One region of the Exiguobacterium abrahamii genome, then DNA from elsewhere that is predicted to be linked to it. Evidence: a T-box and tRNA genes for the amino acid it is inferred to sense, from the RefSeq annotation. Region 1 holds a T-box; the other holds one or more tRNA genes.

Region 1 (5,073 bases):
ATATGAACAAGACCCGATTCTTCTGCTTAGCAGAGGAATCGGGTCTTATTATGTCAGGATTTAATCAATCGGTGTAAACGATCGGCTTGAGAATTTATCCGTGACGACTAACGCGAACAACTCATTATCTTGCACGAAAATCCCTTTCGAACCATATACTTTCGGACTGGCTGTCTCGCCCGTGATCGTTTTGTCCTTTCGATCGATCGAATAGAGATAGAGCGCTTCTGAATCGAGTGTGTAGATCCGACCTTGTCGTTCAGCAAGACCAATCGGACGGAACTCGGACTCGAACGATTTCTTCGCATCACTTCGCATCCCACTCGCCGCTTCAATCTTCTCACGTTTGATGACTGACAGATAAGGCGGTTTCTGTTTTTTCTTCAATGCACGTTTTTTCTTTTCCGAGGCGTCAGGATCAATCTTGATCTTATCCTCTTTCATCGCGAAATAAGTCACCTCGACTCGTCCCAGTGCTCGAATATGATTAATCGTATAGAATTCTTTTTTCTTCGCATCATATCCAAGACCATGGAAACTATCCCGTATTGTCGTTCCCTGTACTTTTTCACGTTTTTCTTCGCTCCAGACACCGTCTTTTCGCGTAATCGTGACCAGAATCTGATTCGACGTCAATAACGCGACGGTCTCCCCGTCAACGAGGGTCATACCGTCAAGACCAGCGAGCAACAACTTTCCTTCTTCTAACTGGAAGGATGCGTTGATGCGTTCTCCGGTTCCACTGATTTCAAAGAAACGATAATCGTCTGTGACGACGAGGTACGAACCAATGGAATCATCATATAACATGTGTTGGACATTTTTGATTAACGGCTCTTCCGGGTTCGGAATAGCTGAAGGCGTTTTCGGTGGCACCTGTTTAACGGCTGCCTGATGCTTCGATTGCGTCTCGATTTTCGCGAACGTTTCCTGAATACGTAACAACGTCTCCGGCTTCGAGAAGACGAGCAGTACGCAAAGGATCAACCCCGAAACGACAGCAAAAATCGTTGTGTAGACTATATAAGATCGTTTCATTGATGGTACTCGCCTTTCTTTCTCGGTTTCTGATTCAGTGTAGCAGAAGGTCGTTGAAAAAAAAAGCGGACTTGCGACGGAAATGAAGAAACCCCCTCCATTCACGTCAAGCGAATGAAAGGGGCTATGGCTTAGTTTGCCACGATGTTGATTAATTTTTTCGGTACGACGATGACTTTACGAACTGTTTTGTCGCCGATCCATTCTTGTGTCTTTTCATCAGCAAAGGCAAGTGCTTCGATTTCTTCTTTTGTCGCATCGATATTGATTTCGATTTTCGAGCGAACCTTTCCGTTCACTTGAATGACGAATTCCATCGTATCGCTGACGAGTTTCGATTCATCGAATGTTGGCCATGCCGCATACGTCAACGTCTCTTCAAATCCAAGTTGTTCCCAGAGTTCTTCACCAAGGTGTGGTGCAACTGGTGTTAACAATTGGATGAATCCACGAAGGAAGTGACGCGGAAGAACCGGCTGTTTGTTTGCTTCGTTGACGAAGACCATGAGTTGCGAAATTCCGGTGTTGAACTGGATGTTCGCGAAGTCTTCCGTGACCTTCTTGACCGTCTGGTGGTATGTCCGCTCGAAGTCAGCATCGACTTCCGTGACGTCCTGAATGTCTGCTGTCCGTTCGAACAAGCGCCAGACACGATCGAGGAAACGACGCGCCCCGTCAAGACCGTTCTCCGACCAGGCAACTGATGCATCGAGTGGTCCCATGAACATTTCGTACAAGCGTAACGTATCCGCACCATGCGATTTAACGATTTCATCCGGATTAATGACGTTACCGCGTGATTTCGACATCTTCTCGTTGTTCTCTCCAAGAATCATCCCTTGGTTGTACAACTTCTGGAATGGTTCTTTTGTTGGTACGACACCTGCATCATACAAGACTTTATGCCAGAAGCGTGCATACAATAAGTGGAGAACGGCGTGTTCCGCACCACCGATGTAAATATCGACTGGAAGCCAGTATTTTAATTTTTCTGGATCCGCGATCGCCTCTTCATTGTGCGGATCGATGAAACGAAGATAATACCAGCAGCTTCCGCCCCATTGTGGCATCGTATTCGTCTCGCGACGCCCTTTCATTCCTGTTTCAGGATCCGTATAATCCAACCAGTCTTCCGCAAGCGCAAGTGGTGATTCGCCTGTACCAGACGGTTTGATTTCCGGAATGATTGGAAGTTCGAGCGGTAATTCCTCTTGGCTGAGCGTCTTCATCGAACCATCTTCCATATGAACGACTGGAATCGGCTCGCCCCAATACCGTTGACGACTGAACAACCAGTCGCGGAGACGATACGTGATTTTCTTACGTCCGACTTGATTCGTTTCGAGTTCAGCAATCATCGTCTCGATTGCTTCTTGTTTTCCAAGACCATCAAGCATATGCGAGTTGACGTGTTCGCCCTCTCCTGTATAGGCTGCTTCATCAACGTTTCCACCCGCGACGACTTCAACGATTGGCAAGTCGAATTGTTTCGCGAATTCATGGTCGCGCTCATCGTGTCCTGGAACCGCCATGATTGCACCCGTTCCGTACGAAGCAAGGACATAATCAGCGATCCAGATCGGCAGACGATCACCTGAGATTGGATTGACGGCGAAAGCACCCGTGAAGACGCCTGTTTTTTCCTTCGCTAAATCCGTCCGTTCGAGGTCCGACTTCGTTTGGACTTGCGAAATGTACGTATCGACGGCATCCTTGTGATCCGCTGTCGTGATGTCAGCGACGAATGGATGCTCCGGCGCAAGCACGAGGTACGTCGCACCAAAGATTGTGTCCGGACGTGTCGTAAAGACCGTGACTTGTTTTTTGTGTCCATCAATCGTGAAATCGATCTCAGCACCTTCTGATTTCCCGATCCAGTTCCGTTGCATCTCTTTGACAGAATCCGGCCAATCGAGGTCATCGAGATCTTCAAGAAGACGATCCGCATATTCCGTGATTTTCAAGACCCATTGACGCATCGGGACACGCACGACTGGATGATTTCCGCGTTCCGATAATCCGTCGATGACTTCTTCATTCGCAAGAACGGTTCCAAGTGCTGGGCACCAGTTGACCGCGACTTCGTCCACGAACGCAAGTCCTTTTTCATACAACTTCGTAAAGATCCACTGTGTCCATTTGTAATACTTCGGATCCGTCGTGTTGATTTCACGATCCCAGTCATAAGAGAATCCAAGTTCTTTCAACTGACGCTTGAACGTCTCGATGTTTTTCGCTGTGAATTCACGTGGGTCATTCCCTGTATCGAGGGCGTATTGTTCTGCTGGTAATCCGAACGCATCCCATCCCATCGGGTGCAAGACGTTGTATCCTTGCATCCGTTTCATCCGTGCGAGGATATCGGTTGCTGTGTAGCCTTCCGGGTGACCGACGTGGAGTCCGGCACCTGACGGATACGGGAACATATCAAGGGCATAAAACCCTTCTTTTTCTGGATCTTCTGTTGTGACGAAGGCGTTGTCTTGATCCCAACGCGCCTGCCATTTTGGTTCGATTTCGCGATGATTGTACGGCATGTCTTTTCCTCCTCTAATCTAAAAAAACCGGTCCTCCGCCCCTAGGAATAGGGACGAAAGACCGGTTTGGCTTCCGCGGTACCACCCACGTTGTCTGTCTATGACAGACCGCTTGATTCACGGATAACGGTGTGAAAGACCGGATTCGCTACTACGACTTCACGAATCGTGCTCCCTGACGAGTTCACGGTTGTTACCGACTGGTTCGCACCTTCCACCAGCTCTCTTAACGGCACCTTTCCCCTACTACTTCAGCTCCATGCAATTGACTATCTTTTCCTAGTGTAATCTGTTTCTTCCTCAAGCGTCAACGCTTCCGTAAAATTTCCTCGATTTCTGCATGCGATCGCGCTACATGATCCGCTTGTTCTAGACGTTGCATCGGCATCCGATCATCGAGAAGCGCAATCACTTCCATGCCTGCTGCTTTAGCGCCGATCATCCCGTTCGCAGCGTCTTCAATGACGAGACAATCTTCAGGTATGTGCCCGATTCGTGATGCCGCAAGATGAAAAATCGCAGGATCAGGCTTTGAACGCACGACTTCTTCCCCACTGACGTAATGCGTGATGGGAAGCTCATAATGACGGATGACGCGTTCGATTTTTTGAAGCGAACTCGAGGAGGCGATCCCGATATCGTAACCAAGAGACGCCGCTTGTTCGATGACTTGTTTGACTCCCTCTTTTAACCCACATTCCTCCGGTTTTGCATGAATTTGAAACAAGCGATGTTCTTCCTCAAGTAACGCACTCGCTGTTTCTAGGAGATCGTGTTGCGCGACAAGTTCTTCCCACATCTCATCTCCTGTTTTTCCCATGAACGTCGCATACTGAACCGGATCGAGCGGAATCGATAACGTTTTGAACATTTGCTGATGGACCTCAAAGTAGCGAATTTCACTATCTAAAATGACCCCATCCATATCAAAAATAAGACCTCGTTTTTTCAAGACACATCCCCCTCAATTGATCTATCATGATTTCAGCATATCAAAAAAACGACTACACGATGTAGTCGTTTCGCCTTCTTCATTTAGTTACTGTTTAACTTGTCGCCATTTGGACACTTGTTTGTCGGTAAGCTGGAAAATAATCCGAATCAGCATCTGACCCGTATCGTACACATAACTGATCGTATACGGCTGGTTGAAGAATCGATTTTCCTTGATGATACTCAAATAAACGATACCCGGTGTAACGGCATTTACTCTCAAAGAGACTATCCCGTTCTTGATATCCACCCCCGAGATGTTGTTCGACGAGACCGCGTGCTTTCGCCTGAAGAATCGCTTCGTACTCGAGTCGCTGATTCGGAAACATCTTCGCTTCGTCCCGCTTACACCCAATCAAATGACCGTGAGCATATTCTTTCCCAAGTAATACGAAGTATCCACCAACAGGTTCTCCGTCGATTTCCGCAATCAGTAACAATGGCTCACAGAGTGGATTTGCTTCAAATAATTGCTCAAAATAACTTGCCGTAAAATAGTAATGAG
Region 2 (5,073 bases), 570 kb from region 1:
GTAAATGGTGGAACGTGTTCAGGCGACAGCAGCTTGTCTAGAGTTAATCGACCAGTTGAGAGAAAAACACGGTCCGTTGATGTTTCATCAATCTGGTGGTTGTTGCGATGGCAGTTCCCCGATGTGTTTTGCGCAGGGTGATTTATTCCTAGGAGATCAGGATAAAAAACTGGGGGAGATCGGTGGTTGTCCGTTTTATATTCATGAAGATCAATATGAGTACTGGAAACATACGCAACTCATCATTGATGTCGTGGATGGTCGAGGCGGAATGTTCTCTCTTGAGGGTGTCGAAGGAAAACGTTTTTTGACACGCTCCCGTGCGTTCACGCAAGCGGAATACGCTGAACTATCAGCATCAAGCTAATGAATAATCAAACACGGTTTCGTCGATGCGACTTGTTCATTCAGGTCGCTTGTACGGAATCGTGTTTTTTGTTCGTATCACGACGTTCGAACAGGATAAAAGTTGGTAATGCGGCATAAGAACGGTATAATGAACTCATATTTTGACGAGAAGATAGTTTCACACTATGACATTATAGGGGGTCACCATGAAATATCCATTTTTAGGTTGGACAGGTCAAACGATCGGAGTGACGGCGCCCTCCTCTGGATTACGTGAACAGCAACAGGAATGGGTCGAACGAGCAGTTGAACAGGTACAAGCACGGCAAATGAACGTCCGTTTAGGTGAAACGATTTGGTCGCATCAACTTGCTGAGAGTGCACCGGTCAAACAACGGGCTGAGGAATTGAATCACATGATGACGGATGAGACGATTGATGCCGTCATCCCGCCATTTGGTGGGGAACGCGCCATTGATCTTTTACCCGAGTTGACGCTAGCAACTTACCAAACAAAATGGTTGCTTGGTTATTCCGATATCAGTACGTTATTGCTCAGTCTGACGCTTCAGACGGGAATTGCAACAGCACATGGTCCGAATTTCGTAGAGCTTCGAAGTGAAGAATGGGATGAGACGACAAGCGCTTGGCGACGGGTGCTCGCGACGCCAACTGGAGGAACCGTAACACAGTGGGCTTCCGATCGTTATCAATCCGAGTGGACTGATGAAGAACGTCCAGCAGATTCTTTATTTCAGCTATCGGAAGCGACGGAATGGAAAGCACTTGATGAGCGAACCGAGGTAACAGGACGTTTACTTGGTGGGTGTCTGGAGACGATTCGCCATCTGATTGGGACACCGTATGGAGACGTACAGCGTTTCCAGCGTGAAGAGATCAACGGAGAACCGATCCTCTGGTACTTCGAGGTGTCTGAAGCGAATTCTGCAGAGGTGCACCGGACGTTACGACAAATGGCGTATGCTGGGTGGTTCGACCATGCGGCTGGCTTTTTATTCGGGCGCACGTCTGCAAGGATTACAGAAGACCTGACATGGCTAGACGTGTATCAATATCTAGCGGATGAGACGGGCTTACCAGTCTTATACGATCTTGACATCGGTCATCAGCCGCCACAGTTGACGTTAATCAATGGAGCGACGGGTACGGTTCGTATTCAAGGAAAAGATTCACGAATCGATCTGACGTTCAACTAAAAAGGAGAGCACGCAATGGCACGTCGTAAGTTTCAAGCATTAGGCGTTTATAAACGCGTCCATATCAATCCGGAGACCCGTCGTATGACGTTACCGGAACCATTTTACGATGCACTTCGTCTAGAAGATGAATTGCTGATTGCACAAGTCGGAGATGTTCTCGTCATGCGACGTCCGGGGGAGGTCGTTGAGACAGAAACAGATTTATTGAGCGAACTCGTAGAAGATGGATTCACGGGTACAGAGCTTGTCCAAGAGTTTGCCTACCGGCGTCAGCAACAAGAACAACGATTACGTCAACAAGTCTTGCAGGATGAAGAGGATGACCATGCTGCTCAACTGAAGATCGAGCTATAACGGAAAGAAGGAGTGGGGCAGATGCGTCGCAGAACAAAAATTGGAATCGGAGTCATTGGATCCGGATTAGTAGCAGCGAGTTATTATTTTTATGAGATGGCAATCGCTACGAATCCAAAGCCATTCTTATCGAATAATCGAGATTTGAGTGACGAGATGGTCCGATTGATGCAACCTGGTCAGACGTGGATCAAGGAGCAACCGCTTGAGCGGATCGAGATTGAAGCGAAAGACGGCTTAACGTTACGCGGGCATTTCCTTCCGTCACCTGTTCCGTCAGATCGGATCGTCATTCTCGTGCACGGGTACGGAGGCGTCGGAACGGATTTAGCCGGATTCGCCTATCTGTACCATCAAGCCGGTTTCCATGTCATGATGCCCGATAATCGTGGACACGGGATGAGTGACGGTCACTATATCGGATTCGGGTGGCATGACCGGGAAGATTGTCTCAGTTGGTCGAACTATCTGATTGAACGGATCGGACAGGAGGCGAAACTGTTCTTGCATGGAGTGTCGATGGGAGGGGCGACCGTTTTGATGACGAGTGGCGAACAACTCCCACCACAAATCAAAGGAATCATTTCTGATTGTGCCTATACGTCTGTCAATGCTGTCCTTGCGTATCAGATGAAGCGGATGTATCGTCTGCCACACTTCCCGTTCTTAGGGATGACGAGCGTATTGACGAAGCTAAAGGCAGGTTATACGTTCCGTGAAGCATCAGCGCTGAAACAAGTCAAAAAAGCGCAGGTGCCGATTTTGTTCATCCATGGTGGGGCGGATACGTTCGTACCGACAGACATGGTGTATGAGCTGTATGAAGCTTGTCCAACGGAAAAAGAGCTCGTCGTCATTCCAAATGCCGCTCACGCAATGGCTTATTTCGAGGATCCGGCATTGTATGATGATGTCGTCGAGAAGTTCGTTCGCAATATCTTGCGAAATGATTGACAACTCAGTTCGTTACCCGCTATATTAATATCATAAATCAACGTCGTCGTGGCGGAACTGGTAGACGCGCTAGACTCAGAATCTAGTGGTGGCAACACCGTGGAGGTTCAAGTCCTCTCGGCGGCATAAATGATTGAAGGAGGCAATCCCAACAAGGGGTTGCCTCCTTTTTTGTTGTTGAATAGAAAACGGTTACAACGAATAAAAATTCAGAAAAGTTTATCTTTTTAGAACTTTTCTGGTAAAATACGTTTTAAAGAGGGTACTCTTCAGGGAAAGTACTAAGTGGAGTTAACAATCTTTAACACATAGGAGAGGGGAAACAAAGATGAAAAAAGGGAGTATCTTGTTAGCGCTCTTGATGAGCTGTGTTCTCGTGCTTGGTGCGTGTAGCATCGGTTCGAAAGAGGAAGAGTCGTCAGAAGGAAAGACGTACAAGGTTGGCATTGACGTCACGTATCCACCATTCGAATATAAAGACGGAGATACGTACAAAGGAATCGATATCGATCTCATGAAAGCCATCGCGAAGGATCAGAACTTCAAGATTCAATTTGAAGCGATGGACTTTAGCGGCATCATTCCGGCACTCCAAGCCAATCAATTGGACGTTGCCATTGCCGGTATGAGTATTACGCCAGAACGGAAGAAAGTCGTCACATTCTCAGATCCATACTTCAAAGCTGGTCTTATTCTAGTCGTCAAAGAAGATGAGAATGGTATTAAATCCGTCAACGATTTAAAAGGGAAAAAAGTGGCCGTCAAAAAGGGAACGACGGGTGCGAAATATGCAACGGATAACGCAGATAAGCTTGGCTTTACAGTCACACAGTTCAATGACAGCCCAGCGATGTTCCAAGAAGTGAAGAACGGTAACGCTGCTGCTTTGATTGAAGATTATCCTGTCATCTCATATGCCAACAAACAACAAAACCTTGGATTAAAACTTGTTGGAGACCGTCTCAACGGGGACAACTACGGAATCGCTGTCTTAAAAGGTGAGAACGAGGATCTGATGAAGAAAATCAACAAAGGACTTGCGAATCTGAAAGAAGACGGTGAATACGATAAAATCGTTGACACGTATCTGAAATAAGTCGCAAGGCGATAAGGGAGTGGGATAGCCAATGGAAGTGGTCAAAACCGCATTTCCATTTTTCTTGGAAGGGCTTCAAGTCACATTGTATATTTTCATCATCGCGGTCATCGTCGGCTTTCTGATTGGCTTAGTCGTCGCATTGATGCGATTATCACCATCAAAAATCTTAAACGGGATCGCGATCGTCTACATCGATGTCATTCGCGGAACGCCGTTCATCGTTCAGTTATTCTTCATCTACTTTGGACTCAATTCGCTCGAATGGTTATCGATGGACCGGATGTATGCAGGGATACTGACGGTCGCAATCAATGCCGGTGCTTATTTTGCGGAAATCATTCGAGCTGGTATCCAGTCGATTGATAAAGGACAAACAGAAGCTGCACGTTCACTCGGGATGACAGGGCGTCAAACGATGGTACAGATCATCCTACCGCAAGCATTTCGTCGGATGTTACCAACGATTACGAACCAATCGATCATCAGCTTAAAAGATACCTCGTTGTTGTCGATCATCGGCATCGCTGACTTGACGCAACAAGGTCAAGTACAGCAGTCAACGACGTTTGAACCATTCATCGTCTGGTCCGTCGTCGGATTGATGTACTTCGTCATCATTTATCTCTTGTCCTTAGTGGCGAAGTTCTTGGAACGGAGGTTTACATTACGATGAGTATCATTGAAGTAAAGAATCTAAAGAAATCATTCGGTTCGAATGAAGTCTTAAAAGACATCAATGTCTCGATTGCCGAAAAAGAAGTCGTCTGTGTCATCGGTCCGTCGGGATCTGGGAAAAGTACGTTTTTACGCTGTTTGAATCGATTGGAAGAGATTACAGGTGGTACCGTCATCGTCGATGATTTCGACATCACGAGTCCAAAGGTCGATATCAACAAGGTCCGGGAAGAAGTCGGGATGGTCTTTCAACATTTTAATCTCTTCCCGCATAAGACCGTGCTAGAAAACGTCACGCTTGCACCGATCAAAGTACGTAAATCGGATAAAGAACAGGCGAAACAGCGGGCACTTGAACTCCTCGATAAAGTCGGATTACGGGAAAAAGCAGATAATTATCCAGGCGAATTATCTGGGGGGCAA

What was found. The T-box of region 1 lies ahead of leuS (leucine--tRNA ligase). A T-box ahead of a tRNA ligase gene usually reads a tRNA of that ligase, here a tRNA-Leu.
Region 2: it encodes a tRNA-Leu, which carries the amino acid that the T-box ahead of leuS (leucine--tRNA ligase) is inferred to sense. The anticodon was not compared.

The regions. Positions count from the first base shown of each region.
Region 1 covers NZ_JADOYC010000001.1:517,992-523,064, reverse strand. The annotation lists gene ITJ88_RS02590 (BaiN/RdsA family NAD(P)/FAD-dependent oxidoreductase) at 1-1, shown strand, start outside; gene ITJ88_RS02585 (hypothetical protein) at 61-1,038, opposite strand; gene leuS (leucine--tRNA ligase) at 1,170-3,575, opposite strand; T-box leader at 3,622-3,844, opposite strand; gene ITJ88_RS02575 (HAD family hydrolase) at 3,883-4,527, opposite strand; gene ITJ88_RS02570 (peptidoglycan bridge formation glycyltransferase FemA/FemB family protein) at 4,622-5,073, opposite strand, start outside.
Region 2 covers NZ_JADOYC010000001.1:1,088,885-1,093,957, forward strand. The annotation lists gene ITJ88_RS05385 (DUF779 domain-containing protein) at 5-367, shown strand; gene ITJ88_RS05390 (S66 family peptidase) at 555-1,565, shown strand; gene ITJ88_RS05395 (hypothetical protein) at 1,581-1,922, shown strand; gene ITJ88_RS05400 (alpha/beta hydrolase) at 1,944-2,876, shown strand; tRNA gene ITJ88_RS05405 (tRNA-Leu) at 2,919-3,002, shown strand; gene ITJ88_RS05410 (transporter substrate-binding domain-containing protein) at 3,205-3,972, shown strand; gene ITJ88_RS05415 (amino acid ABC transporter permease) at 4,004-4,648, shown strand; gene ITJ88_RS05420 (amino acid ABC transporter ATP-binding protein) at 4,645-5,073, shown strand, end outside.